Regions from separate parts of the Silvimonas sp. genome, predicted to be linked through region 2. Evidence: predicted binding sites of a transcription regulator. Region 2 holds the regulator's gene; each other region holds the start of a gene.
What was found. The regulator sigma-54, encoded in region 2, starts transcription at its own class of promoters, with help from an activator protein. The targets are predictions, from matches to a motif close to CTGGCACGCTTCATGCTT.
Positions count from the first base shown of each region.

Region 1: the regulator sigma-54 is predicted to act here: its motif matches at 2,169-2,186, upstream of P4L78_RS08560 (TauD/TfdA family dioxygenase).
Region 3: the regulator sigma-54 is predicted to act here: its motif matches at 4,171-4,188, upstream of glnK (P-II family nitrogen regulator).
Region 4: the regulator sigma-54 is predicted to act here: its motif matches at 3,401-3,418, upstream of P4L78_RS18950 (pilin).

Region 1 covers NZ_JARLJK010000066.1:128,293-135,456, forward strand. Annotated here, with positions in the region: gene P4L78_RS08555 (LLM class flavin-dependent oxidoreductase) at 1-1,083, opposite strand, end outside; gene P4L78_RS08560 (TauD/TfdA family dioxygenase) at 1,168-2,100, opposite strand; gene P4L78_RS08565 (LLM class flavin-dependent oxidoreductase) at 2,547-3,905, shown strand; gene P4L78_RS08570 (SDR family oxidoreductase) at 3,960-4,718, shown strand; gene P4L78_RS08575 (aldo/keto reductase) at 4,758-5,753, shown strand; gene P4L78_RS08580 (aliphatic sulfonate ABC transporter substrate-binding protein) at 5,835-6,869, opposite strand; gene P4L78_RS08585 (LLM class flavin-dependent oxidoreductase) at 7,026-7,164, opposite strand, start outside.
Region 2 covers NZ_JARLJK010000009.1:102,894-110,057, forward strand. Annotated here, with positions in the region: gene ptsN (PTS IIA-like nitrogen regulatory protein PtsN) at 1-138, opposite strand, end outside; gene hpf (ribosome hibernation-promoting factor, HPF/YfiA family) at 454-783, opposite strand; gene P4L78_RS00695 (RNA polymerase factor sigma-54) at 830-2,239, opposite strand; gene lptB (LPS export ABC transporter ATP-binding protein) at 2,300-3,025, opposite strand; gene lptA (lipopolysaccharide transport periplasmic protein LptA) at 3,070-3,645, opposite strand; gene lptC (LPS export ABC transporter periplasmic protein LptC) at 3,617-4,198, opposite strand; gene P4L78_RS00715 (HAD family hydrolase) at 4,208-4,726, opposite strand; gene P4L78_RS00720 (KpsF/GutQ family sugar-phosphate isomerase) at 4,749-5,753, opposite strand; gene P4L78_RS00725 (monovalent cation:proton antiporter-2 (CPA2) family protein) at 5,869-7,164, shown strand, end outside.
Region 3 covers NZ_JARLJK010000144.1:358,912-366,075, reverse strand. Annotated here, with positions in the region: gene deoA (thymidine phosphorylase) at 1-292, shown strand, start outside; gene P4L78_RS20990 (cytidine deaminase) at 468-875, shown strand; gene udp (uridine phosphorylase) at 910-1,686, shown strand; gene P4L78_RS20980 (hypothetical protein) at 1,794-2,042, opposite strand; gene P4L78_RS20975 (ammonium transporter) at 2,306-3,766, opposite strand; gene glnK (P-II family nitrogen regulator) at 3,791-4,129, opposite strand; gene P4L78_RS20965 (accessory factor UbiK family protein) at 4,410-4,670, shown strand; RNA gene rnpB (RNase P RNA component class A) at 5,167-5,579, opposite strand; gene P4L78_RS20955 (hypothetical protein) at 5,593-6,069, opposite strand; gene pyrC (dihydroorotase) at 6,066-7,103, opposite strand; gene P4L78_RS20945 (sulfurtransferase TusA family protein) at 7,110-7,164, opposite strand, start outside.
Region 4 covers NZ_JARLJK010000142.1:175,348-182,511, forward strand. Annotated here, with positions in the region: gene P4L78_RS18925 (ribonucleoside triphosphate reductase) at 1-603, shown strand, start outside; gene nrdD (anaerobic ribonucleoside-triphosphate reductase) at 732-920, shown strand; gene P4L78_RS18935 (anaerobic ribonucleoside-triphosphate reductase activating protein) at 943-1,671, shown strand; gene P4L78_RS18940 (nitronate monooxygenase family protein) at 1,816-2,985, shown strand; tRNA gene P4L78_RS18945 (tRNA-Thr) at 3,253-3,328, opposite strand; gene P4L78_RS18950 (pilin) at 3,473-3,967, shown strand; gene P4L78_RS18955 (REP-associated tyrosine transposase) at 4,679-5,215, shown strand; gene cysN (sulfate adenylyltransferase subunit CysN) at 5,362-6,801, opposite strand; gene P4L78_RS18965 (YciI family protein) at 6,902-7,164, opposite strand, start outside.

The sequences.
Region 1 (7,164 bases), on a different contig from region 2:
CGAAATACGCAGATAAAGCTCGCGAATGGTCAGGTTTTCGCGCCGCGCCAGGTCAATCAGCAACGACTGTCGGCTCTTGCCGCCGTTGCTTTCCGGCAGTTCTGGCAACGGGCCGTCCAGCGCGTAACCAGTCAGGTCAAACCCTCCCAGCATGCCGGACAACAACGCCAGGCCCACCGAAGGGTGGATCAACTCCTGCAGTGCCTTGTATTTGGCCTGGGCTTCTTCGCGGGTCCGGCCCACCACCGGAAAAATCCCCGGCAGAATTTTCAGCTCGTCCGGGCTGCGGCCATATTTGGCAAGGCGGCCTTTCACGTCTCGATAAAACGCCTGGGCGTTTTCCAGCGTGAGTTGCGCAGTAAAGATGACCTCGGCGGTACGCGCCGCCAGCTCCTTGCCGGGCTCGCTGGAACCCGCCTGCACGATCACCGGGTATCCCTGCACCGGACGAGCAACATTTAACGGCCCGCGCACCCGGAAATGCTTGCCCTGATGGTCCAGCACATGCAGTCGTTCCGGATCAAAAAACACGCCGGAAGCTTTGTCACGAATGAACGCGTCGTCTTCCCAGCTATCCCACAAGCCGGTGGCCACGTCGATAAATTCCTCGGCACGGGCATAGCGATCCGCGTGGGCTACGTGTGCATCCAGACCAAAGTTGAACGCTTCGGCTGCATTGGCAGAAGTCACCAGATTCCAGCCAGCGCGGCCATTACTCAGGTGATCGAGCGAGGCAAATTTGCGCGCCAGATGATAGGGCTCGTTATAGGTCGTGGTGACAGTGGCAATCAGCCCGATGTGTTCGGTCACGGCGGCCAGTGCGGATAACAGTGTCACTGGTTCAAAGTGATCGGACTGCGCGCCGCGGCTTTGTGCTTCTTGCTGAGGACCCCCGTTCCAGACCGCTGCGCTGTCGGCAAAGAATACGGCGTCGAATTTGGCCCGCTCGGCCGCCTGGGCGATCTGTTTGAAATGATCAAACCGGATGCCGCCATCGGCGCGGGAATCAGGGTGGCGCCATGCGGCTACGTGATGGCCTGCGGTCATCAGGAAGGCATTCAGTTTCAGTTGTCGTTGGCTCATTGGAATTTTTCCATGGTTTTAGCGGCCCGCTTTAACGGGCAGCCCAATGCAGATCAGAAGCATGTGAGGCATGCGGTTCTTTGCTTAAAACGGACGGCTGCCCGCCAGGCTCACGCGCTTGAGCACGCGACGCTCTTCGGGCGAAAAAGCGGTACGCGAATGCAAGGTGGCCTGGTTGTCCCAATACACGATGTCGCCCACTTCCCAGTCATGCTCGTAGCGGTACTTGGGGTTCTGCAGATGCTGACGCAGACGGGCGATCAGCGCCTGTCCGTGCTGCGGGTCAATACCAGGCAGCTCGACCTCGGTATGGGTGCTCAGAAACAGCACCTTCTTGCCGCTGGACGGATGAGTACGTACCAGCGGATGCGGAAAGCCATGGCTGGTCGGAGTCAGATCCGGCGTGCGATACAAGCGGCGCGGCAGGTCACGGGGATGAGTAAACGGGTTGTAGGTAATGAGTTGCAGCTGGTCAATTTCGTTGCGGGTGGCTTCGTCCAGATCGGCGTATGCCCGGGCGATGTTGTACCAACTGGTTCTGCCACCGCTTTGCGGGACTTCCAGTGCATACAGCAGCGAGCCTGCCGACGGCAGCGGCGTCCACTGGTGGTCAATATGCGGGGTCAGTTCGCCGCTTCCGGTGTAGCCGCCATCCTGATTGGAGACCGGCACCACATCGGGCGGGGTGCCGCCAGTGCCGGAAGCCAGCACCGGGATATCTTCCGGCGGCCGGAACACCGATCCAAAGTAGGTGCTGAAGGCCAGGAAGTGATCGTCGTTCAACTGCTGCTGTTTGAAAATCAGAATGTGATGGTTATCCAGCGCCTGCTTTAGACGCAAGACCAGATCGGACGAGAGCGGGCGATTCGCATCCAGCCCGGTTACGACTGCGCCCAGCGGCCCACCCGTTGCGCTAATGCTGACGTCGGCCGGGGTCTGGATTGCCGGGCGGTCCAGCTTAGCCAGTTTGTGAAAAGCCTGCGCCAGAGGTGTGGTCAGGGTAGAAACAGCGGTCATGTGTGGTGTCCTTATGCACTACTTGGATAAAACGAAAGAGCTTTAGAATTTTTACTCATGACGTGTCTCTGCAGAAACCGTGCCAGCACGCCAACCCGCACCCAGCCAAGGTATTGCCGTGTCGGGATGTATGTGGCCGCACAGTTGACGCAGCAAATTGCGCGATTTCAAACAGTGGCAACTCTTTAGGTGGCCGGTTTGACTGGCTGATTTCGCACAGCCTGCGCGCCAGATTGCTGGCAATGCGCCCAGCCACTGCCTCTGGCGCCCGGATTACCCAGTGCCTGCTACGCTGGCATGACTTCTGCTCAGAAGCGATGACTTGAACACCAGCCCCGATCCCAAAAAACCATAACCGGCTGGCCTCACCGTCACCGTACTAACAGTCCTCAATCTGGCAACGGGCCCATCCGTCTGGCCAGCACCGTCCTGTGGAGCATGAGTCAATGAGTGAACGCAAACTGCACCTTGGTGCTTTTATCCAGGCCACTGGTCATCACATCGCCGCGTGGCGGCATCCGGGTTCGCAAGCGGACTCCGGAACCAACATCGACCACTACCAGGAAGTGGCGCAGACCGCCGAGCGCGGCAAGTTTGATCTGGTGTTTCTGGCCGACAGCCCGGGCATTTATGAACGCGGTGACAACGAAGCCCGCGGCCGCTATGGCCGTATCGCCCATTTCGAGCCGGTAACTTTGTTTGCGGCGCTGTCGGCAACCACCCGCCACATCGGCTTTGTCGCCACCGACTCCACCACCTACAACGAGCCATATTTGCTGGCCCGAAAATTTGCCTCGCTGGATCATTTATCCAAAGGACGTGCGGCGTGGAACGTGGTTACCACCGGCAATGAAGCCGCCGCCGGTAACTTTGGCAAGGCCGAACACCTGGCACATGCGCTGCGTTACGAGCGCGCCGAGGAATTCCTCGATGTGGTCAAAGGCCTGTGGGACAGCTTTGACGACGACGCTTTCCTGCGCGACAAAACCAGCGGCGTTTATTTTGACGCGGACAAACTGCATACGCTCGATCACCAGGGCAAGCATTTTTCCGTCACCGGTCCGCTCAATATCTCGCGACCACCACAGGGTTATCCGGTGATTGTGCAGGCCGGCGCGTCCGAAGCCGGGCGTGAACTGGCGGCGCGTACCGCCGAAGTCATCTTTACTGCCTGGCAAACCCTGGAAGAAGCCCAGACGTTTTATCGCGACGTTAAAGGACGTCTGGCCAAATATGGCCGCAACCCGGACGAGCTGAAGATCATGCCGGGTTTGTCGCCGGTGATCGGACGCACCCAGGAAGAAGCCGAAGCCCGCTATCGCGAGTTGCAGGACCTGATTCACCCTGCTGTCGGGATATCGATAGTGCAACGGTTTTTCCCGGATGTAGACCTCAGCCAGTCCGACCTGGACGGCCCGTTACCCGCTTTTGCCACGCAAACCAACGGCAATACCAGCCGCCTTGCGCTGGTATCCGAACTGGCGCGCCGTGACAACCTGACCCTGCGACAGTTATACGAAAGCCTGGCCGGGGCACGCGGGCATCGCGTAGTGGTAGGAACCCCAGCCAGCATCGCCGACGAAATCCAGGCATGGTTCGAAAACGAGGCCGCCGACGGTTTCAATATCATGCCGCCGGTACTGCCACAGTCACTCAACGAGTTTGTTGATCTGGTCATTCCGGAACTGCAAAAGCGTGGCTTGTTCCGCACTGAATACACCGGCAAAACCTTGCGTGAAAATCTGGGCTTGCCACGTCCGCTCAGCCGCTACGCGCAATCAGGCGAAGAACGCCTGCGTGCCTGATCACTTGTCTGCGCGGCCAGACAGGCGTTTGGCCGCAAACTTCTGGAGCATCTGATGGACCTGCAACTTCAAGGAAAACGCGCGATTGTCACCGGCGGGAGTCGCGGCATAGGCAAGGCTATCGCCCGGCAACTGGCGCTGGAAGGCGCTGATGTGGTGATCGCCGCGCGTGGCCAGGAGGCCTTGCAAGCCACTGCCAAAGAGCTGGCGGCGCTGACGGGGCGCACGATTGTGCCGGTGGTGACGGATACCGGCAGCAACGATTCGGTGAACGCGCTGATTGCCCACGCGGTTGAAGCGCTGGGCGGAGTGGATATTCTGGTCAACGCCGCTGCGCTGCCGGGCGGTATTTCAACCGCCACGGGTATCGCTGAAGTGATCGATGCCGAAGCCTTGCTGGATATCGACATCAAGGTGATCGGCTATCTGCGGACCGCGCGGGCAGTGGCACCGCACCTGTTGGCCAATGGCTGGGGGCGTATTATCAATATTGGTGGTTTGGCGATTCACCGCACCGGGCGGCCAGTGGCAACCTTGCGCAACGTGGGCGTAGCGGCGGTGACCAAAAACCTGGCAGATGAGCTGGGCCCGCAAGGCATTAATGTGGTGGCAGTGCATCCTGGTTTAACCCGCACCGAGCGCACTGACAGTGCGGCTGCGGCGCGCGCGGCATCTGGCAACACCATTGGCCGCATTGTCGACGCGGGCGAAGTTGCAGACATCGTGGCGTTTCTGGCCTCGCCGCGCAGTGTAGCCATCAATGGTGATGCCATTGCGGTTGGTGGCGGCAGTCCAGGCACCATCCATTATTGAAGCTGGCGAAGTTTTCACCTGACGTATCTGGAGAACCCCATGTCCATTCCCACAACCCGCTTTGGCAATACCGGCCTCACCGTCTCGCGCCTGGCGCTGGGCACCATGACATTTGGTCTGCAAACCGATGCCGAAACCTCTTTTCGCATTCTGGATCGGGCGGCGGCAGCGGGAATCAACCTGATCGACACCGCCGACGTTTACCCTCTGGGCGGCAGTCTGGAAACGGTGGGCCGAACGGAAGAAATTGTCGGTAACTGGCTCAAGCATCGGCGCCACGATTTTGTGCTTGCGACCAAAGCAGTCGGCAAAGTGGGGCCGAATGCCTGGGATCAGGGTGCCTCGCGCAAGCATTTGCTGAGTGCGGTGGAAGCTTCTCTCAAACGGCTGGGCACGGACTATATCGATCTGTACCAGTTGCACTCTGACGACCCGGACACACCGCTGGATGAAACCATCCGGGCACTGGATGATCTGGTGCGCAGCGGCAAGGTCCGGTATGTCGGGGTATCCAATTTCCTGGCATACCGGCTGGCTCGCGCACTGGGCAAGCAAGAAGCCCAGCGCCTGCAGCGCTTTGTATCGGTACAGCCGCGCTATAACTTGCTGTTTCGCGAAATCGAGCGTGAGCTGCTACCCCTGGCGCAAGAAGAAGGGCTGGCCGTGATCCCGTATAACCCGCTGGCGGGTGGTCTGCTGACCGGCAAGCATCGGTCTGGCGAGCCCACGCAAGGGTCACGCTTTACCTTGGGCAACGCCGCTGAGCGTTATCAAGACCGCTACTGGCATGAGCGGGAGTTCAATACCGTGGGCCAATTACAGGCGGTCGCGGATGAGGCTGGTATACCGCTCGCCACGGCGGCGCTGGCCTGGGTTCTGGCCAATCCGGCCATCACGGCCCCGCTGATTGGGGCCAGCCGCCCGGAGCAACTGGATGCCACCCTGGCGGCGGTCTCACTCCAGCTGGACCCGCACGTCAAACAGCGATTCGATGACATCAGCGCCGAATATCGCCGTGGAGACGCGGCGCGCTAACGCAAGCGGTTCAACCCAATACGCCGCGCCGGGTGTGATCCGATAATGGATGCACCCGGCGCGGCGTTTTTTTACTCGACATTAACGGCTGGAGATCTGCTTGCCGTTGGCATCCTGTGGCACCCAGTAGTTTTCCAGCTTGAGTTCTTTAAGCGCGGCGTCCAGATAGCGCCGATCAATCCACTGGTCTACATCAAACGGCTTGCGGATCAGCTTGAAGCGGTAGGCATCTTGCACTCCCTGTTTATTGCGGGCGAGCGCATAGGCGTCAAACAGCGGTGAGAGCCGTGCGGCCAGGGTGTCACCGGAGAACTCTTCGCGATAGACCGCTTCCGGCTGATAGCCGATCTGCGTCCAGAGTTTGAACACGGCATCGGTGTTCTGCGGTGCGGACGCCCACTGCACCGCTTTGACCAGCGCCTTGACCACCCGCTCGGTGATTTGCGGGTATTGGGCGGCAAATTTCTGGTTTACCAGCACATGTGAGGCCGACGCGACGGCGGGGTCGCCCTTGCTGGAATAGATCACCTTGGCCAAACCGCGGCTTTGCAAACCGAGAATATCCAGTGAGCCGAAAATGGCATCGACATTGCCACCAATGAATGCCGCGGTGTAGGTCGAGGGTTCCATATTCACTACTTTCAGGTCGCTCTCGGTCATACCGTGTTCAGCCAGAATGCGGTCGACCAGCAACTGTGACGCGGTGCCTTTGTTAAATGCCACCCGCTTGCCGCGCAAGTCTTCAACCTTGTTGATGCCCGAACCTGGATGCACGGCAATATAGCTGCGCCCGCCGCGACTGCTAACCAGTACCAGCCGCGTATCCAGCCCGACCGAACGGCCGATGAACGACGGCAGATCGCCCAACGTGGTGAAATCAAGCTGGTTGTTGGATAAAGCCTCGTTCACGGCTGGCCCTTGCCCCTTGAAGAACACCCATTCAATCTTGATACCGTCGTTCTTGAACTCTTGCTCCAGGTATTGATCGCGCTGGGCTACGGCCAGCCAGCTAGTGTTCACTTTGGGCGGGTTGCCGAAACCAGCGGTGGAAACGCCAAAGCGGATCACTGTCGGCTGTTCTGCTGCGGCACTGAACTGGGCCAGCCCGGCAGCCATAAGTATGGCCAAAACCCAGCGAGAAAACGTTGGAAGCATAAGTGGGTGTTCCGCATGAAAATAGAGAATATCGGATAGAACCAAACTAAAAACCGGGTGAACCCCGCCGTCGTATCGCGCTGGATACCGCAGCAGGCTCACCCGAGCGGGGGCGGATCACGCTGCTTGCGACACCGCCTCGATCTGCTCAGCTTGATTCGATTTTTTAAACTGATTCTGCGGACGGCTCAGTCCCAGGTTCTCCCGCAGGGTGTTGCCTTCGTATTCAGTGCGGAACAAGCCGCGCTGTTGCAGC
Region 2 (7,164 bases):
ATCGAAAATAACGCTGCGCGCAATGGCGTGACTATTCTCGAACAGTATCCCCACCTGTTCGAAAACACGTTTCTTGCTGCCCACGTCCAAATCTAGAAACACATTATTGGCGGGCAGAATTCTGGATATCAGACTCATCGTGTTGCCGACTCACTGACCAAAGCGGCGGGCGTATCCTGCGCGCCCCACCTGTGACGAATTCCGATGGCTGCTTTTGCTCTATTCACCGGTCTGGATAGTGCTCACTGGAACTGCGAACCACACCGCATTTACGGTGCAATTTGATAAGTATTGCGCAATTTATTAGCCAGGACAGCGCAATCTTGCCCCATTAACGTGCCATTGCACTGCACAACCAATACTATTGTACCGCCCAGAATGCATAAACAAAAACGGGAACCAGTATTATTGGCTCCCGTTTGTTGTATCAAAGGACTGGTTAATGCCGGAAAGTCATTCCTCTTCGACGGTTTGCTGATGTTTGATCGCTTCGCCGCGATGATCCATCAAGCATTCTTTGTGTTTCACAATCTGCCGATCAAGTTTGTCGACCAGTAAATCAATGGCCGCATACATATCCTTGTCTGATGCCTCAACGTGGATGTCTTTTCCGCGAACCCGCACTGTGACATCGGCTTTCTGCTGCAATTTTTCTACAGACAGAATCGTGCTGACGTCTACAACCTGGTCGAAGTGTCGCGTTATCCGGTCGAGCTTGCTGGTAACGTATTCCCGTAAGGCCGGGGTCACTTCAACGTGATGTCCGCTGATGTTGAGGTTCATGGCATTCTCCTTCTGGTAAGCCATTAAGACACTGCACCGATAAGGGCTACAGGTTTTTGCGCAGATTGACGGGTGGAACGTTCATGCCCTCCCTGTACTTGGCAACGGTTCGCCGCGCAACCACGATCCCTTGCCCGGATAAAGCTTCGGCAATGGCGCTATCTGAGAGCGGCCGGGTTTTGTCTTCGTTCTGGATCATCTGTTTGATGAGCGCTTTGATGGCAGTGGCCGAACATTCGCCACCAGCTTCGGTGTCAACGTGACTGCCGAAGAAGTATTTGAACTCCAGCAGCCCACGCGGGCTGGTCATGTATTTCTGGGTGGTAACGCGGGACACGGTGGATTCATGCAGATCCAGTTCCATGGCGATATCGCGCAGGACGAGCGGGCGCATGGCGACTTCACCATGTTCGAAAAACGCACGCTGGCGTTCAACGATGGCCTGAGCGACCCGCAGAATGGTTTCAAAGCGTTGTTGCACGCTTTTCACCAGCCATTTGGCTTCTTGCAACTCGCGCGCCAGCACACCGCCTTCGCTACGTTGCAGGATATCTGCATAGACTTGATTGATGCGCAACCGCGGCATCGCGGCTGGATTGAGTCTCACCTGCCATTGCCCCTTGATCTTTTGCACCAGTACGTCAGGTACAACGTAACGTGGTGTCAATGCCGCCCATTGTGCTGCCGGGCGCGGATTCAGACTGGTGATCACACTTTGCGCGGCTTTCAGTGCCGCGTCGTCACATTTCAGTAACCTTTTGAGCTTAGTGTAGTCACGCCCGGCCAATAAATCGAGATGTTGTCCGACGATCTGTCGTGCCAGCTCGCAAGCGGGAGAAGGTGCAACCAGGCGCAACTGCAGGCCCAAAGCCTCCGCAGTATTGCGGGCACCCACCCCAACGGGATCAAACTGCTTGAGTCTGGCCAGTGCTACGGCCAGGTCATCAATTTCAAGCTCCAGATGTGTGACGATCTCCAGCGGGATTTGTTCCAGTAATTCTTCGAGGGACATTGGTAAAAATCCCTCATCGTCCACTGCGTCGATCATGAAAGCCAGGGCAGCATGGTCGCGCTCGGGCAAACGCAGCACCCCGGCTTGATCCAGCAGATGCTCGCGCAGCGTCAGCTCTTTGGCGACCTGGGTGGCCGGATCGAAGTCGTCATCATCGTCACCGTTGCGCGCATTGCCGGTGCCGCTACCCCAGTTCATGTCGTCGCCGCTGCCATCGTAGGCCGGTTCTTGCGGGGTGCTGTCGCTCTCGCCGGAAACAGGTTCGGGACTGTCGGAAGGGTTGCTGCCCCCACCATCTTGTTCCAGCAGCGGATTTTCCAGCAGGTAACGCTCGATTTCCGTCTGAAAATCGAGTGTGGACAACTGCAACAGCTTGATCGACTGCTGCAGCTGCGGGGTGAGGTTCAGTTGCTGCGAAAGACGCAGTTGAAGGGATTGCTTCATGCTGCGTTTATATCCAGACAAAGAGGGTGGCGGTTGATCGGCGCTTTGTGCATGGCGCGGTTACATGCGGAAATGTTCGCCCAGGTAAACCTTGCGCACTTGTTCGTTGGCAATGATTTCGGCCGGATGCCCGGATGCCATCACGGAGCCTTCAGAGATAATGTACGCCCGATCACAAATCCCCAGCGTTTCGCGCACGTTATGGTCGGTAATCAGCACGCCGATACCGCGGTCGCGCAGATAAGCAATGATGCGCTGGATATCCATCACCGCAATCGGATCGACCCCGGCAAAGGGTTCATCCAGCAAAATAAAGCGCGGATCAGCAGCCAGCGCGCGAGCGATTTCAGCGCGTCGCCGCTCGCCGCCAGACAAACTCATGGCACCGCTGTCACGCAGATGGGCAATGTGCAATTCATGCAGCAGTTCGTCCAGTCGTTCCGCACGGCGTGTGGCGTTTTTCTCGCGCAGTTCCAGCACAGCCAGAATGTTCTGGGCGACCGTCATCTTGCGAAAAATCGAAGCTTCCTGCGGCAGATAACCCAAGCCCAGTTCTGAGCGCTGGTGCATCGGCAGGCGACTGATGTCCTGGCCATTCAGGGTGATTTCGCCACCATCGGCAGCGACCATCCCGACAATCATATAAAAGCTGGTGGTTTTGCCCGCGCCGTTAGGGCCAAGCAAACCGACGACCTCTCCCGCATCCACTCGAATGGCTACGTCACGTACCACGGTGCGTTTGCCGTAGCGTTTCATCAAACCGGAAGCGTTCAGGGATGCAGTCATGGGTTGAGTGGCCGGGCCGTTGTTATCGAGTGATCGGGAGGGCTTCATTGGGCCCCGCTTGCGGTGACTGCACTGGCCTTGGTTGCCGCCGGTTTGGTGGTGGCAGCGGCACTGGCGTCTTTTTTCTTCGGAACGATCGTCACATTGACGCGACCGGCGCCGGACTTGGTGCTGTTGGCGGTGTACTGGTCGTTGTTCAGGTTGTAAGTGATGATGTCCCCAAACACTTCGTTCTGGTTCTTGCGCACCCAGGCACTGTTGGTCAGCACCAGCATGCCGGTTTTCTGGTTGTAATCGTAATGCAGTGATTCAGCATCAACCCATTCACCATCATCTGCCTGCTGGCGAAATTTCACTGGTTTGCCATCGCCTTGCGAATATTGCATGCCATCCGCGTCTTGATGGATCACCAGCTTGTCCGAGCGCAGCGTCATGGTGCCTTGCGTGACAACCACGTTGCCGGTGTACACACCGGTATTGGCTTTCTGGTCGTAAGTGGCCGAATCAGCTTCAATTTTCATCGGCTTTTCACGATCAGCCGTTGAGGCCAGGGCGGCAGTTGCCCCCAGCGCCAGGCTGATTGTCAGGACGCTATTTACTGCTGCGTTGCGCAGGGACATAAGTGGTGCTCACTCTGGATTTAACTAAAAGGGTCTGGCCAGCAAGGTCGGCTTGAAAGCCAACACCCTTGGCGTGGTAGGCACCCATGTCGGCATCGACCGGGGCTTCCGACCATGCGTCACCGGGTTTGGGTTGATACCAGATTTCCCGACCGTGAATGACCATTTGCGCGTGCTGTGCATCTGGCTGGCGCGTCATCGTGGTGGGTTCGGGCATCCACAATTTTTCGCCTTTGTTGATCGATTGCGCGCGCGTGGTAACGAGGTCGACCCGCGGTTTGCCCGGTGCAGTAGACACAAGGTGCGGATTGTCGAACCAGGCGCTGTCGTTTTCTTCGTAATGGCTGACTTTGTCGGCGTCCAGTCGCTCGAACGGCCGACCCAGTTCGTCAAAGCGCACGGTATGGGTGTTGTTGGCTATCAAATTCGGCTCATCCACCAGCCGTTGGTTGTCCAGTGCCGGCAAGGTTGCGGCAGAGTTCAGTCCCCACACCAGCAGCGCCAGGAACACAATCAACACCAACGGCAAGAGTCGCGAAGACAAAGAATTCACTGGCCGTCCTTAGCGCAAATAGTACGCGAGGATACCATCCAGCGTTTCTTGTGCACGCATGATGGATTCACAGGCTTCACGCACTGCGCCGTGACCGCCGTGTTTGCTGGTGATGTAGTGAGCGTTGTCGCGCACGATTTCCGGCGCGTCTGGCACGGCAATGGCAAACGCCACTCGGCGCATCACCGGCAAGTCAATGACGTCATCGCCCATATAGCCGCATTGTTCGGCGGTCAGGCCGGTGGCTGCCAGCAGTTCGCCAAACGTTTCCAGCTTGTCATTCGCACCCTGGTACAGCAGTTCAATATTCAGATTGCGCGCGCGATGGGCCACCAGTTGCGATTTGCGCCCGGTAATGATTGCCACCTTGACGCCGCTGTCTTGCAGCATGCGAATGCCGTGGCCATCGAGCGAGTTGAATGCTTTGAGTTCTTCACCGGCGTCGTTGTAAAACAGACTGCCATCGGTCATGACACCATCGACGTCAAAGATCATCAGGCGTACGGCTTTTGCTGCTTGGTGGTTCATGGTGTTCCCTGTTCGGTGCCAGTCAGACTACGCGTGCGCGCAGCAGATCGTGCATATTCAAAGCGCCAGCGAGCTTGCCGCTATCGGTGACCAGCAAAGCGCCAATGCGGCGCTCTTCCATGATCAATACCGCCTGTGCGGCCAATTTACCCGCTTCTATGGTGATGGGGTTGGGCGTCATCACTTCAAGTACTCGCGTGTGATGTACGTCCACGCCACGGTCCAGCGCGCGACGCAGATCACCGTCGGTGAAAATCCCTACCAACTGGTTCTGCGGATTCATGACTGCGGTCATGCCCAGGCCTTTGCGGCTGATTTCCATCAGTGCATCGCGTAATGGCGTGTCTTCCTGCACGATGGGCAAGTCGTCGCCGTGGCGCATGACGTCGCTCACGCGAATCAGCAAGCGTCGCCCAAGGCTGCCACCCGGATGGGAGTGGGCGAAGTCTTCTGCACCAAAATCGCGCTCTTCCAGCATGGCAACAGCCAAAGCATCGCCCAGCGCCAAAGCCACTGTAGTGCTGGCGGTGGGGGCGAGATTTAGCGGGCAGGCTTCTTGTTCCACGGCCGAATCCAGCCAGATATGCGCTTCGCGGGCGAGGGTGGATTTGCCGTTACCGGTCATGGCAATCAGCGGCACGCCCAAGCGCTTCAGACTGGGCAAAATGGTCAGCAACTCGTCTGATTCGCCGGAGTACGACAGTGCCAGCACCACGTCCTGGGGCGTAATCATGCCCAGATCGCCATGCGCGGCTTCTGCCGGATGCAAGAACAGCGCGGGTGTGCCGGTACTGGACATGGTAGCGACAATCTTGCGCGCAATATGGCCGGATTTGCCCATGCCGGTGACGACGACGCGACCTTTGCAGGCCAGCATCAGTTCACAGGTCTGGCTGAAACGTTCGTCCAGCCGTTGCGAGATATGCTCGATGGCGGCGGCTTCAATCGCCAGCACATGGCGGGCGCGGGCGAGAAAACGGGAGGTGTCTTTGGGGCTCATGGCGATCAAGTATAAAAGACCGGGCATGGAATCTGCTAGCGACGTTGTTACATGGCAGGCTCGCCGGTATGCTGTTTCACTATACTAAAGCCCACAATTATCGACATCGAGAATCGCCATTCACCTCACTTCCCTGCTTCTTTTGCTCGCCGCAGCCGTGCTGACCGTGGTGGCCTGCCGCAGCCTGAAACTCCCGGCCATGCTGGGTTATCTGGTTGTGGGCATGCTTATTGGCCCGCATGCCTTGGGCTTTATTGACAGCTCCACCGGCGCCGAACACCTGGCCGAATTCGGTGTGGTATTCCTGATGTTTACCCTTGGTCTGGAATTCAATCTGGCCCGTCTGATGGCGATGCGGCGGGTGGTATTCGGGCTGGGTGCCAGTCAGGTAGTGGCTACGGCGCTGCTGGTTTGCGCGGTGACGTTGATAGGCGGCGGCGACTGGAAGACCGGCTTGGCACTGGGTGGCGCATTGGCGATGTCGTCCACTGCGATGGTCTCCAAGCTGCTGGCTGAGCGCAATGAACTGAACGCTCCACATGGCCAGAACGCCATTGGCGTGCTGTTGTTTCAGGATCTGGCGGTTGTGCCTCTGCTGATCATGATCCCGGCCCTGAGTCGCCCGGCAGGAGAGATGTTCTACGCGCTGGGTTTCGCCGCGCTGAAGATTGTGGTGGTGTTGTTTTTGTTGTTGTACCTGGGACAGAAGTTGATGCGCCCTTGGTTCAACCTGGTGGCGCGGCAGCATTCCAGTGAACTGTTCATGATCAACCTGTTGTTCATCACGCTGGGTATTGCCTGGCTGACCGATCTGGCCGGTTTGTCGATGGCGCTGGGCGCTTTTCTGGCCGGGATGTTGATTGCCGAAACGCAATATCGCTATCAGGTGGAAGACGATATCCGGCCGTTCCGTGATTTGCTGTTGGGGCTGTTTTTTGTCACGGTCGGCATGAATCTGGATTTCGGCACCTTGCTGCGGCAGTGGTGGCTGGTGTTAGTGGTGCTGGCGTTGATGGGGCCGGGCAAGATGCTGTTGATTGCCGGGTTGGCGCGCTTGTTTGGCTCGTCGCCAGGGCCAAGTTGGCGGACCGGTTTTACCTTGGGGCAGGGGGGCGAATTTGCCTTCGTGTTGCTGGCGTTGGCGGCCAGTTCGGGGCTGATCTCCAGCGAACTGCATCAAGCAACCATTGCTGGCGTGGTGTTATCGATGCTGGCTACGCCGTTTATTGTTCAGCACAGCGACAAGCTCGTGCTGCGCCTGGCCAGTTCCGAGTGGATGAATATGGCGGCCAACCTGCATCAGATTGCGGTGCGGTCGATGGGCGCGCAGGGGCATGTGGTGTTGTGCGGCTATGGGCGCAGCGGGCAATCACTGGCGCGGTTGTTGTCGCAAGAAAACATCCCGTTCTTTGCGCTTGATCTGGACCCGGAAGTGGTG
Region 3 (7,164 bases), on a different contig from region 2:
TACCGCGACTCATTCGGGGTACGTCTCGGCGGTGGATTGCCGCGCGCTTGGGCTGGCGGTGGTCAATCTGGGCGGCGGACGGCGCCAACCCGACGACGCCATTGATTACTCGGTAGGGCTGACCGAATTGGCCGAGATTGGCCAGCGCATTGAACCAGGTGACCCGCTTGGCGTAATACACGCCCGGGATGAGAACAGCGCCCGCCAGGCCGTGGCTGAGGTCACCGCCGCCTACAAGCTGGCAGCGGTTGCGCCTGATCTGCCACCCGTGGTTTACCAATATGTTGAATAACCCAGGCTGGCCTCGTTCAGGCCGCAAAGACCAGGCATGAGGCCGGGATCAGGCTACAACAAATGAATTAACGCTCATGTCGTGCTCACGCTAGCAGTGAGCGGCAATTCATCTGCCATCAAACCCGCTTTTCGCGAGGATGTTGATCCTCGCATGCGATTCTTCAGGAGCCGATATGAATCACGATCAACTGATGCATGAAGCAAAAACCGCGCGGCAGAAGGCTTATGCGCCGTATTCAAAGTTTCTGGTCGGAGCGGCGCTGCTCACGCGAGACGGCAAGGTGTTTCATGGCTGTAATGTCGAAAACGCCTCCTACGGGCTGTGTAACTGCGCCGAACGTACCGCACTGTTTGCCGCGGTGGCCGCTGGCTACAAGCCAGGCGATTTCCAGACCTTGGCCGTAGTTGGCGATACCGATGGCCCGATCGCCCCGTGTGGCGCCTGCCGCCAGGTCATCATTGAACTGGGCTCGCCCAAACTGGAAGTGGTGCTCACCAATCTCAAGGGCGATGTTGAAGTGACCAGCGCCAGCGCGTTGCTGCCCGGCGCGTTTTACCTCGACCCCAACGCCAATAAATAACCGCTTGCCCGCGCAAGCAGAAAGGACAGCCGCAATGTCACAAGCCAACGTGCAATCCGAAGTGTTTCACCTGGGTTTAACCAAAGCCATGCTCAAAGGCGCCACTGTCGCCATCGTGCCGGGTGACCCGGGCCGCAGCCAGCGCATCGCCGAGTTGATGAGCAACCCGCAGCCACTGGCCAGCCATCGCGAATTCAACTCCTGGCTAGGTGAACTCGACGGCAAGGCCGTGGTGGTATGTTCGACCGGCATCGGCGGCCCTTCGACATCCATCGTGGTCGAAGAACTGGCACAACTGGGCATCCGCACCTTTTTGCGCGTCGGCACCACTGGCGCTATCCAGCCGCACATTAACGTGGGCGATGTGTTGATCACCACCGGTTCGGTACGGCTGGATGGCGCGAGTTATCACTTTGCACCTGCCGCTTACCCCGCCGTCGCCGACTTTGCCTGCACCACGGCGCTGGTCGCGGCCGCCAAGGCAAAAAACGCCACAGCCCATATCGGGATCACCGCCTCTTCAGACACGTTTTATCCGGGTCAGGAACGTTATGACACTTATTCCGGGCGGGTGAACAAGGAATGGGAAGGCAGCATGAAGCAGTGGCAAGCGCTGCATGTGATGAACTACGAGATGGAAAGCGCCACACTGCTAACCATGTGTGCCGCGCTGGGCCTGCGCGCCGGGATGATCGCCGGGGTCATCGTGAACCGCACCCAACAGGAAACGCCCAACGCTGAGACCATGAAAAAGACCGAAGTGGATGCGGTTGCCATTGCGGTTGAAGCGGCTCGGCAACTACAGGGCTAAATCTGGCGATCGAGATATACGTTCAGCAAAAACCGGGCTTCACGCCCGGTTTTTTTGTCAGCGCCAAGCCATTACAACTGGGCATGTTTAACGGAAAGTGAAGCGGTTCAATCCCGTTTTTCACTGGACCAGGGCAGCAACCAGTACGTGCCCCCGAAAAACGTTTTGCGCTGGGGCGCGTTTTGCGCCTGATATTCGATCCACTCGGCCAGCCCGGGCGCGGTGACCTTGGCGCACTCTTCGCGCAAATGGTCGAACGACTGCACGATGCCGGCAGTGCCAGCGTAGTAAAACGCACTCCAGGCTCCCTGGTATTTGTTCAACAAAAACGCGCGGGCGGTATGGGTATCGATCATGCGGCAACGGCTCCATGTTGATGAGGTTTAATCCTTCGCGCCGCCGATCATGCTGCCTCTTGGCATCAAGCCGATTCGAGCGGAGCCCGGCTTTCCGGATCAGTCAGCAGCATAACGCAACGTTACTGACTGGCGTTGACGTTGCGCATGTCCCGCCCGGCGCTCCGCAAACACCAGACAAAAAAAACCCGCCTTGCGGCGGGTTGAAGGTACGACTCTGCTCTTTACGATCAAACAGGATGTGTTCTGTTTTATAGTTTTACTTATTCCACACGTTCGCCGTGCAGGGACACATCCAGACCTTCGCGTTCTTCTTCTTCAGTCACGCGCAGGCCGATCACAACATCAATAATCTTCAGCAGGATGAAGGTCAGCACGCCGCTGTAGATCAGGGTGCACAACACGCCCTTGACCTGCAGGATCACGCTGCCATCAGCACCACCGATATCTTTCACAGCGAATACACCGGTCAGGATCGCACCCAGGATACCGCCAACACCGTGCACGCCGAAGGCATCCAGGGAGTCGTCGTAACCGAGCTTGTGCTTGAGCCACGAAGCGGACCAGAAGCAAACCACACCAGCCAGCAGGCCGATGATCAGCGCGCCACCCACACCGACGAAGCCGGATGCCGGGGTAATCGCAACCAGACCAGCCACTGCACCAGAGATGATGCCCAGGACGGAAGGCTTGCCCTTGGCAACCCACTCGGCAAACATCCAGCCCAGTGCCGCCATGGCGGTAGCAACTTGTGTGGTCATCATGGCAAAGCCGGCACGACCATCAGCAGCGACTGCGGAGCCGGCGTTGAAGCCGAACCAGCCCACCCACAACATCGAAGCACCGATCAGCGACAGCACCAGGTTGTGCGGAGCCATGGCTTCTTTGCCATAACCAACACGCTTGCCCAGAACCAGGGCGCAAACCAGACCGGCAACACCGGCGTTGATGTGCACAACAGTACCGCCAGCGAAGTCCAGGACGCCTGCAGTTGCCAGCCAGCCTGTTGGTTCCCACACCATGTGAGCGATCGGGGCGTAAACAATGATGGACCACAGAGCCATGAACACCAGCATGGCCGAGAACTTCATGCGGTCAGCAAACGCGCCGGTGATCAGTGCCGGAGTAATGATGGCGAAGGTCATTTGATAGACCATGTACACCGATTCCGGGATCGAAGAAGCCAGATGGCTCACGGTCAGCGTGGTTGCGTTGGCACCCTTGATGTAGTTCATGCCAGACAACATGACTCGCGAGAAGCCACCAATAAAGCTGTTGCCAGGAGTGAAGGCCAGCGAGTAACCGATAACCACCCACAAAATGGTGACGACACAAGTGATGGCAAAGCTTTGCATCACAGTGGCCAGCACGTTCTTTTTGCGAACCATACCGGCGTAGAACAGTGCCAGACCAGGAATGGTCATGAACAGCACCAGTGCGGTAGAGGTCAACATCCACGCGGTATCACCGCTGCTGATCTTGGACGAATCTACCGAGAACGGTGCTGTAGGAGCCGGGGCAGCGGCGGGGGCCGAAGCGGCGCCAGCGGCTGAAGCGTCAGTCGTTACCGCCGAAGCTACGGCGGCAACAACTGCCGACGCATCCGAAGCCACTACGGCCGCGGCATCTGATGCCACTGCAGCCACGGAGGCATCGTCAGCAAAGCTCGGGGCCGCCATACACATCGCGCCCAGCAATGCGAACATCGCAAAGACTTTTTTCATCGGGTCATCTCCTTCCCAATTTTATTAGATTGCAGATTCGCCGGTTTCACCGGTACGAATACGAACAACATGCTCAAGCGCGAAAACAAAAATCTTGCCGTCGCCGATCTTGCCGGTGTTTGCGGCTTTTTCGATCGCTTCCAGCGTCTGGTCCAGCAGGTCGTCGGCAATGGCGACTTCCAGCTTTACCTTGGGCAGAAAATCAACAACGTATTCCGCACCACGATACAGTTCGGTATGGCCCTTTTGCCGACCGAATCCCTTCACTTCAGTTACGGTCAAGCCGGCTACACCAATTGCCGACAAGGCTTCACGAACCTCATCCAGCTTGAATGGCTTGATGATGGCGGTAACAAATTTCATGGGTGTGCTCCTCATGTGTCCCGGTAACGACGTTTCCCTATGAGCAGAAACCGTGCCAGCGTAAATTTTCCCAATGTTTACAACGGATAAACGGCACCATCAGAAATATTTCTGGTAAACCGCACCGAATTTGCGCGCGTGAACCAAGTTGAAAATTCAATATGCACCATGCAAGTGCGCATTGCCTGAAGAAATATTCACGTAAGCATTTCAGCCTGCGGTAGGCATTCTGCGCTGCTCTGCTAAACTGATAAGGTGCAAACCATTCAGGAGAAGCGGCATGATCAAGGAAAAACTGTTCGACGAAATTTCCAGCAAGATCTCCGATGCCATCGCCAACAGCCCGGCGCGTGATGTGGAAAAAAACGTGCGGGCAATGATGAGTTCGGCCTTCACCAAGCTGGATCTGGTGACACGTGAAGAATTCGAAATCCAGCAAGAAGTGCTGGCGCGCAGCCGTGAGAAGCTGGCGGAACTGGAAGCGCGGGTACTGGATCTGGAGCAGCGCCTGCATGGCGCCAATCCGCAAGACGGTATTTGAGCGGCGTTGAATCTGCAGATTGCTGGTTCAACAAAAAAAGCCCGGTTTATGCCGGGCTTTTTTATTTGGGGGACTGGCTTTAAGAGCCTTTTCTTCCTGGCGGCACACCAACTCCCGATTGAGTGGCGATATTGGACTTTGTAGAGCGGCCGCATTCCACCTGGTCATATCAACGACAAGAACCAACAAGAACCATTACGTCGTCAATCCCGTACAGGTGGGAATCCAGTACAAGGCCCCTCAAACGGGACTGTTCACCAACAATCCCGTAGCCTGGGTGAAACGAAGTGAGAATCCGGGGAAGCAATGCGCCAACGAGCCATCAGCATTTGCCTCACGCCAATATCGCCTGCATTCCCGTTAACGGTTATGCCAGGAAGTGGCCTTCATCCGGCCTCCCAACATTGGCCAATAAAACCAGCCATCACGCTTAAAAACAAAAAAGCCACCGATCAACTCGGTGGCTTTCATGCATGCTGAAATAGCAAAATGTGAGGGGCGAAGCCAGCCGATAAGCCGGGTTTTGTACAGATGCTCGCGCATCCTGACAGCCATTCCTCTACGCCCACCATTACTAGTGGGCTCTTGCAACCTACCCGCAGGCTCGGCGGGCCACCTCAACGCCTGCTGCTTGGTCTTGCTCCGGATGGGGTTTACCGAGCCGCCCGGTTGCCCGGGACGCTGGTGCGCTCTTACCGCACCGTTTCACCCTTGCCTGTGCCATTTGTAGACACGACCAAAGCCGCATCATGCAAATGTGGACCAAAGTCCTGCCATCGGCGGTCTACTCTCTGTTGCACTTTCCGTCGCCTCACGGCGCCCGGCCGTTAGCCGGCATCCTGCCCTGCGGAGCCCGGACTTTCCTCCCCCCGTGTATTAATAACGGGCAGCGGCTGTCTGGCTTGCTTCGCGGCCGCCATTATCAGGCCTCAGGGTCACTTTGGGCAAACGGCAATCCAGTCAGCTCTGCCAGACGGTGTACTTGCTCCACCCCTTTGCGCACACCCGCGGTGGTGGCACGGTAGTGGGCGAACACAAAACGGGCGTCGCCATCGTCAGCCAGACAGACCCAGATGCTGTCCGGGCCGATCACGTTGGGCTCTTGATCCAGCATCACGCGGGTAAACGCGCTGAGCGGAATTTGCCGCGTGCGCACCGGAATCAGCCCGAACAGGCAGATGCGTCGTTCCAGCACGCCATCGTAGACGCGTTGTTCTGCCGGAAAAGCCCAGAACGCCGCCGCCAGAGCGATCATCGAATACCAGAACAAGCCGAAAAAATGATTTTCGAAGCGCGGCGAATCAATCAGCGGCCAGCCCCAGAAAGCGGTGGCCAGCAGCACCAGGCCAAAGATCAGCCAGGCCGGTTTGCTGGCATTGCGGTGGACCAGCGCCCTCACGCGTTCAGGGTCCAGTCGATTTGCTCACCGGCCCGTAGTGGCACGACGGTGTTTTCGCCAAATGGATATTCAGACGGCACTGTCCATGCGGTTTTAGTCAAAGTGACCGAGCCGCTATTGCGCGGCAAGCGGTAGAAATCCGGGCCATTAAAGCTGGCGAAGGTCTCGAACTTGTCCAGTGCGCCGGCGCGGTCAAACACTTCGGCATACAGCGGCAATGCGGCGTGCGCGGTGTACATGCCCGCGCAGCCACAGGCGTTTTCCTTGGTGTGACGGGCGTGCGGTGCACTGTCGGTACCCAGGAAGAACTTGTTCGAGCCACTGGTCACGGCACGCACCAGCGCTTCGCGATGCAATTCGCGCTTGAGCACCGGCAAGCAGTAATGATGCGGACGAATGCCGCCGGTAAACATGGCGTTGCGATTCATCAGCAGATGGTGCGCGGTGACCGTGGCGGCCACGTTGGCCGAAGACGAGGCCACAAACTCGGCCGCTTGCTGCGTGGTGATATGTTCCAGCACCACCCGCAGTTCGGGCAGGCGTTGCAACAACGGCGCCAGAATGGTTTCGATAAACACGGCTTCACGATCAAACACATCCACGCTTTGATCGGTCACTTCACCATGCACCAGCAACGGCAGGCCCAATTCGGCCATTTTCTCCAGCGCGGGCATAACTTTTTCAAACGATGTCACGCCGCTATCAGAGTTGGTCGTCGCCCCTGCCGGATACAGCTTGATGCCATGGACGAAACCAGAGGCTTTGGCGCGCGCGACTTCGGCAGCGTCAGTGCGATCGGTCAGATACAAAGTCATCAGCGGTTCAAAATCCAGCCCCACTGGCAATGCGGCAAGAATGCGCGCGCGATACGCCGCAGCCAGTTCTGTGGTGGTCACCGGCGGCTTGAGATTGGGCATCACAATGGCGCGGGCAAATTCACGCGCAGTGTGCGGCAATACAGCGGCCATCAAGGCGTCATCACGCAGATGCAGATGCCAGTCGTCGGGGCGGGTAATGGTAATGGTTTGGGTCATTTGGGTTCAGGCCTGCTGGCGTTTCTGGATCAGGAATATGAATTTGCCGTCAATTTCGGCG
Region 4 (7,164 bases), on a different contig from region 2:
TATCTGGGTACGCTGCGCAACCACTTCAGCACTCTGGGTGTGAACGGCGTCAACGAGATGATCCGCAACTTTACGGATAACGAACACGACATCACCACGCCGTGGGGTTACGACTTTGCCAACCGGCTTATGGATCACATTCGTGATCAGATGACGACATTCCAGGAAGAAACCGGCCATCTGTACAACCTGGAAGCCACGCCAGCCGAAGGCACCACCTATCGCTTCGCCAAAGAAGACAAACGCCGTTATCCGGAAATCCTACAAGCGGGCACCGTGGCGCAACCTTATTACACCAACTCCACCCAATTGCCGGTGGGTTATACCGACGACCCGTTCGAAGCGCTGGCGCGCCAGGAAGTACTGCAGCGCAAATACACCGGCGGCACGGTACTGCATCTGTATATGAACGAGGCCATCTCCAGCGCCGACGCCTGCCGCACCTTGGTTAAACGTGCGCTGGCGAATTACCGGCTGCCCTATGTGACGATTTCGCCCACTTTTTCAATCTGCCCCAAGCACGGCTATTTGAGCGGACACCATGAGTTCTGCCCGAAATGTGATGCCGACTTGATTAGCAAAAAGCAGCCCTGCTGCGCCTAGGTTTGCTGCATATGCATGCAGCGCACGCGGCTGAACGGTTGCCACGGAATTCCAGCCGCGTTCTTTTCTTCTCTTCCAACCCAAAACCCAAGCAATCTTTTGGGCCAGTGATCTAACAGGAGCACGCCATGAACGACCTCAGCATCCAGCAACATCTGCACAACGCCACAGAACAGGCCATCCAGCTCAAAGATGAAGAACGCACCCGCTGCGAAGTGTGGACACGCGTAATGGGTTATCACCGGCCCGTTTCCGCATTCAATATCGGCAAGCAGGGTGAGTTCGCCGAGCGCCAATTCTTTACCGAACAACATTGAATAACATCAAGAGCACGCCGATATGACCACGCCAGACGAACACGCGCCGCATCCACCCAAGCTGGGCGGACTTGTGCCGTTCTCCAGTTGCGACTATCCGGGCAAGCTCGCTTGCGTGGTGTTCATCTCTGGCTGCCCCTGGCGTTGTCACTATTGTCATAATCCGCATTTGCAAACACGCAGCAAAACACCGACCGAACCAACTTGGGATGACATCGTCAACTGGCTGGAGGGACGCAAAGGCTTGCTGGATGCCGTGGTCTTTTGTGGTGGTGAGCCGCTGACCGAACGTTGGTTGCCGTTGATGATGGCGCAAGTCAAAGCCATGGGGTTCGAGGTAGCGCTGCATACCGGCGGCGCCTATCCGGAGCGACTGAAACAATGCCTGCCTTATCTGGACTGGGTGGGCTTTGATGTCAAAGCCCCCTTTGCCGAATATGAAGGCGTAACGCAGATTCGCTCAAGTGGCGACCCCGCGCGCGAATCGCTAAGGCTCATACGCGATAGCGGCGTGGCCTATGAGTGCCGCACCACCATCCACCCATCTTTGCTGAACGACGATGCCTTGCTGCGGTTGGCCGGAACACTGGCGGTTTATGGCGTGCAAGACTTCGTGCTGCAACCTTTCCGGCCCAACGGCTGCGCCTCCAGCCAATTGCTGCAGCAACCGGCACCAGCCAATTATCCGAGCCCCGCCACATTGCAGCAGCTGAGCAAACTGGTACCTGGCACACGTATAAGGGCGCATTAATCACCGCTCATCTCGTGATTTTTATACACGGCATCATCAGCGCAGCAACGCCTTGATCTAGATCAAAATCACTCGACGACCAAACCCGCAGACTCCCACCCCTCAACAAAGAAAACGCCATTGTGGCGGGAGATCGCATTCATGCTGCACCACACTTTCAAACCGCTGCTCATCAAGGGTAAAGCGCTGCTACCAATCGTGCAGGGCGGGATGGGGGTTGGTATCTCGGCCCACAAACTGGCCGGTGCCGTCGCCAAAGAAGGCGCGCTAGGCACCATCGCTTCTGTTGATCTGCGTCATCATCACCCGGACCTGCTGGAGCAAAGCAAAGCAACAAAAGTTCAAGCCGAACTGGATGCCCTGAACTTTGAGGCGTTAGCCCGCGAAGTAAAGCTGGCCAAGGCCACTGCACAAGGTAACGGGCTGATTGCCGTGAACGTGATGAAAGCTGTTGCTTCCAATACCGACTACGTACGCGCAGCCTGCGAAGCCGGCACCGACGCCATCGTCATGGGTGCGGGCTTGCCGCTGGATTTGCCGGAAGTCACCGCGGACTACCCGAACGTTGCCCTAGTACCGATCCTCTCGGACAGCCGCGGCATCAATGTGGTTCTGAAAAAATGGCTTAAAAAGAACCGTTTGCCTGATGCCATTGTGATCGAGCACCCCGCCCACGCCGGTGGCCACCTGGGTGCGACCAAGATCGAAGAAATTCATAACGAGAAATTTGATTTCGACCGTGTGCTCACCGAAACCCATCAGATCTTCAAAGACCTGGGTCTGGAAAGCGCACGCATTCCGCTGATCGTCGCCGGTGGCATCAATAGCCACGAGAAGGTTCTGCATTACCTGAGCAACGGCGCTAGTGGCGTGCAACTGGGAACGGCCTTTGCCGTTACTGAAGAAGGTGATGCTCATCCCAACTTCAAAGAAGTGCTGGCCAACGCTCGCGATGAAGACATCGTGGAATTCATGAGTGTGGCTGGTCTGCCCGCCCGTGCCGTGCTCACACCATGGCTGAAGAACTACATCAATCGCGAAGCGCGTCTGCAATCCAACGCCAAGGCCGACCCGGCCCGCTGCACTCAAGGTATGAACTGCCTGTCGGTCTGCGGCCTGCGTGACGGCTTGGCTAAAGTCGGCCAGTTCTGCATCGACCTGAAACTCGCCGCTGCCATGCGTGGTGAAGTGAACCGTGGCTTGTTCTTCCGCGGCGCCGACAGCTTGCCCTTCGGCAGCGCCATCCGCCCGGTGCGTGAGTTGATCGACTACCTGCTCACCGGCCAACGCCCACAAAACTTGGCTGCTATCTGATCGCGTTTTGGCGGGATTCCCAGAGCTATATAAGAGAAATCTGACGAATTAGAGAAATTGAACGTGACAAAAAACGTCACTTTTATGAGAAAGGCCGGATTGTGCAAACAACCGGCCTTTTGTTTTGCCACAAAATCCCCACCACTCGTCGCCGCCTGGCGCAAACGCCCTGGCACGCAGCCATAACAAATCCCATCGAAAATCTGCCCGTTCCTGCAGGCCCAAAAACAAAAAGGGCCAGGCTGAAAGCCTGACCCCTGCTGCATCTGGTGCCGTTGAAGTGAATCGAACACTCGACCTACTGATTACGAATCAGTTGCTCTACCAACTGAGCTACAACGGCAAGAGCCGGCATTATAAGCAACTTTGCAAGGGATACCAACCCGGGCACAATGCGCCGGCGGCATACAGGACACTGGCATGGCTTTTGCTCAATAGCTACTGCGCGGGTACGCCGCACACCAACAAATATTTTTGGAGATTGAACATGCAACGTATGCAAAAGGGTTTCACCCTTATCGAACTGATGATCGTGGTTGCGATTATCGGTATTCTGGCTGCTGTGGCTATCCCGGCTTACCAAGACTACATCGTTCGCGCCAAGGTAACTGAAGGCTTGAGTTTGGCTGATGCGGCAAAAACAACCGTAGCAGAAAACGCTTCTAACGGCTCCGCCTTTGGTACTGGCTGGACCCAGCCCTCTCCCACTCCAAACGTTACGTCCGTAACCATCGATCCAACAGATGCCTTCATTGAAATTACCTATACCGCAACTGCAGGTAATGGCACACTTCGCCTGATTCCTTATTACGGTGGCACCGTTGCAAATGGTGTAACCACTGGTGCAACCAAACTGGTAGTCGGTACAGTCCCAACGGACGCAATTCAATGGAAATGTGGTGCTGCTGCCGCTACAAGTCCTAATGGCGTTGTTGTGGGCACACTGCTGGCCAAGTACGCTCCTGCAGCTTGCCGTACATAATTTAAACCAGCCCTGTAGGGTGCGCATTTATGCGCACCATTACACCCAAACACCCGCTGCATTCCGGCGGGTGTTTTGTTTTATTGGTTTGATGAACGAACTGTCCGCTGAACGCGTTCGCATGCACGGCATGCAAACCCTACGGGCGCGCATTTATGCGCACCATTTCGCCCAAATACCCGCTGCATTCCGGCGGGTGTTTTGTTTGGTGGATTTGATTAACGAACCGTCCATTGAACGCGTTCGCATGCACGGCATGCAAACCCTACGGGTGCGCATTTATGCGCACCGTTACACCTAAACACCCGCTGCATTCTGGCGGGTGTTTTGTTTTATGGATTTGATGAACGAACCGTCTGCTGAACGCGTTCGCACGCACGGCGTGCAAACCCTACGGGTGCGCATGAATTCGCACCATTACACCCAAACATCCACTGTATTCCGGTGGGTGTTTTGTTTTATGGGTTTGATGAACGAACCGTCCACTGAACGCGTTCGCACGCGTGGCGTGCAAACCCTACGGGTGCGCATGCATGCGCACCACCACACCCAAACACCCGCTGCATTCCGGCGGGTGTTTTGTTTTGTGGATTTGATTAACGAACCGTCCGCTGAACGCGTTCGCATTTATCCCGATTCATCGGGACGCATGGCGTGCAAACCCTACGCGCAATCAACCTTTGGGGAACGGCGAATTGCTAACCTGCGAATATGTCTCGCTATCGCCGTTCGCACACGCCTTCCGCGTCCTGGTTCTTTACGGTGGTTACTTTTCGTCGCCGGAAAATACTGACTGACGAAACGCTTCGCGACGCATTACGGGCCGCAATCCAAAAGGTACGAACAACCCGCCCGTTTGTTATTGATGCCTGGGTTTTGCTGCCAGACCATATGCATTGCATCTGGACATTGCCGGATGGCGATCATGATTACTCCGGGCGCTGGAGCCTAATCAAGAGCATGGCGTCACGTAAGTTGCCGGAATATCACCAACCGGGCTGGATGAGCCAATCCAAAACCAGTCGGCGCGAATCGACCATTTGGCAAAGGCGGTTTTGGGAACATCAATTGCTTGATCAGGCGGATTTTAATCGGCATATGGATTACATCCATCTCAATCCATTGAAACACGGCTTGGTCAGGAGCGTAGCCGATTGGCCTTGGTCGAGCTTCCACAGATATGTGGAGGCCGGAGTTTACCCATTGAATTGGACTCGCGACCATCCGTTGATTGATACCATGGAATGATTGCAAACACGACGTAGGGTTTGCACACGTCGTGTGCGAACGCGTTCAGTGGCAATCGAATACACAACACCGCAAAACATCCATGCATTGCAACGAGTGTTTTGTTTTTGTGACATTGCACGCGTTCGCACGCGGGCGTGCAAACCCTACGAAATATCTTTCGCACCCCATCCCGGAAAATACTTGCGCACCAGCGCGTTCATTTCCAGCTCAAACGCACGCAGCCGCTCCAGTTCACTCATAGCGGCGATGTCGTAAGTGGCAGAAGCAGCGTCTGTGCCAACCGCACCAGTCACCATCCCCGCCCCAGCCGTCGCATTGCTCAAGCGATCGATCACAATAAAACCACCTGTACCACGGCACAGCGCGTAGCTGTCGAACACCACTGGCGCATTGGTTTCTACGGTGATCAAGGCAATCTCATTCAGCGCGAGCTTTTCGGCGGAGATATGCGCCAGTGTGTTCACGTCAATACGGTGCTTGATCGCGCGCACACGGCCGAAGACGGTTTTGCCGCCGAGTTTGAACTGGTATTCCTTGCCGGCTTGCAGCGGGGATTCGCTCATCCACACGATATGGGCGTCGAAGGCCTGGCTGATGCTGGGCTGGATGTCTTGTGCGCGCACAAGCAAGTCGCCACGGCTGACGTCGATTTCGTCTTCCAGTGTGAGCGTGACGGCTTGGCCGGCGAAGGCGCTGGGCAGGTCGCCGTCATAGGTGACAATCGCTTTGACTTTGCTGGATTTGCCGGAAGGCAACGCCACCACTTCGTCGCCTGGGCAGACGTGGCCAGCGGCGATGGTGCCGCAGAAACCACGGAAATCGAGGTTGGGGCGGTTGACGTATTGCACCGGCAGGCGGAAGGCATCCAGTTTGGCGTGGCGGGAGACTTCAACCGACTCCAGCAGGTTCATCAGCGTGCCGCCGTCGTACCACGGGGTGCGTTCGCTCGGGGTTACGACATTGTCGCCGCGCAGCGCTGAGATCGGGGCGAAGCGGATGTCGTCGATGTCCAGTTGATCGGCGAATTGCAGGTATTCGGCACGGATTTCGTTGAAGCGCGCTTCAGAGAAATCCACCAGATCCATCTTGTTCACGGCCACCAGCACGTGCTTGATGCCCAGCAGCGACACAATAAAACTGTGGCGGCGAGTCTGCGTTTGCACGCCGTAACGGGCGTCGATCAGGATGATGGCGAGATCACAGGTGGATGCGCCGGTCGCCATATTGCGAGTGTATTGCTCGTGGCCCGGGCAGTCGGCAATGATGAACTTGCGCTTGTCGGTGCTGAAGTAGCGATACGCCACATCAATGGTAATGCCTTGCTCGCGCTCAGCTTGCAGGCCATCGACCAGCAGCGCCAGATCGAGTTCTTCGTCGGTGGTGTTGTACTTTTTGCTGTCTTTGGCGATGGCAGCCAGTTGGTCTTCAAAGATCAGCTTGGAGTCATGCAGCAGGCGGCCGATCAGCGTGGATTTACCGTCATCCACGTTGCCGCAGGTGATAAAGCGCAGCAGGTCTTTGTTCTCATGCTGTTTCAGGTAGCCGAGGATGTCGCTGGCGATCAGGTCAGATTGGTGAGACATGGTAGTTCCAGTAGGGTTTGCATGCTTGGTGGGCATTGCCCACGAACGCGTCATTACGATAGGTCGACCGGTGCGCACAAATGCACACCCTACAATTCAATTATGCAATCAACGCAGCCAGTGACGCGGCGCTCAGGTTGGGATTGAACTCAACCACCTGATAACGCGCGGCATCGGCCACAGCAAATGGGTCTTGCGCCAGGATACTTTCCAGCGCGTTGCGCGATTGGGCTTGCGCCAGGATCACCCCGCCAATACGTGGCGAGCGCGGGCCAGACAACAAGAACACGCCCGCATCGTAATGCGTTTGCAGAAACGCCCGGTGCGCGGGCACCAGGGCATCGATTTCTGTCAGTGGGCGGA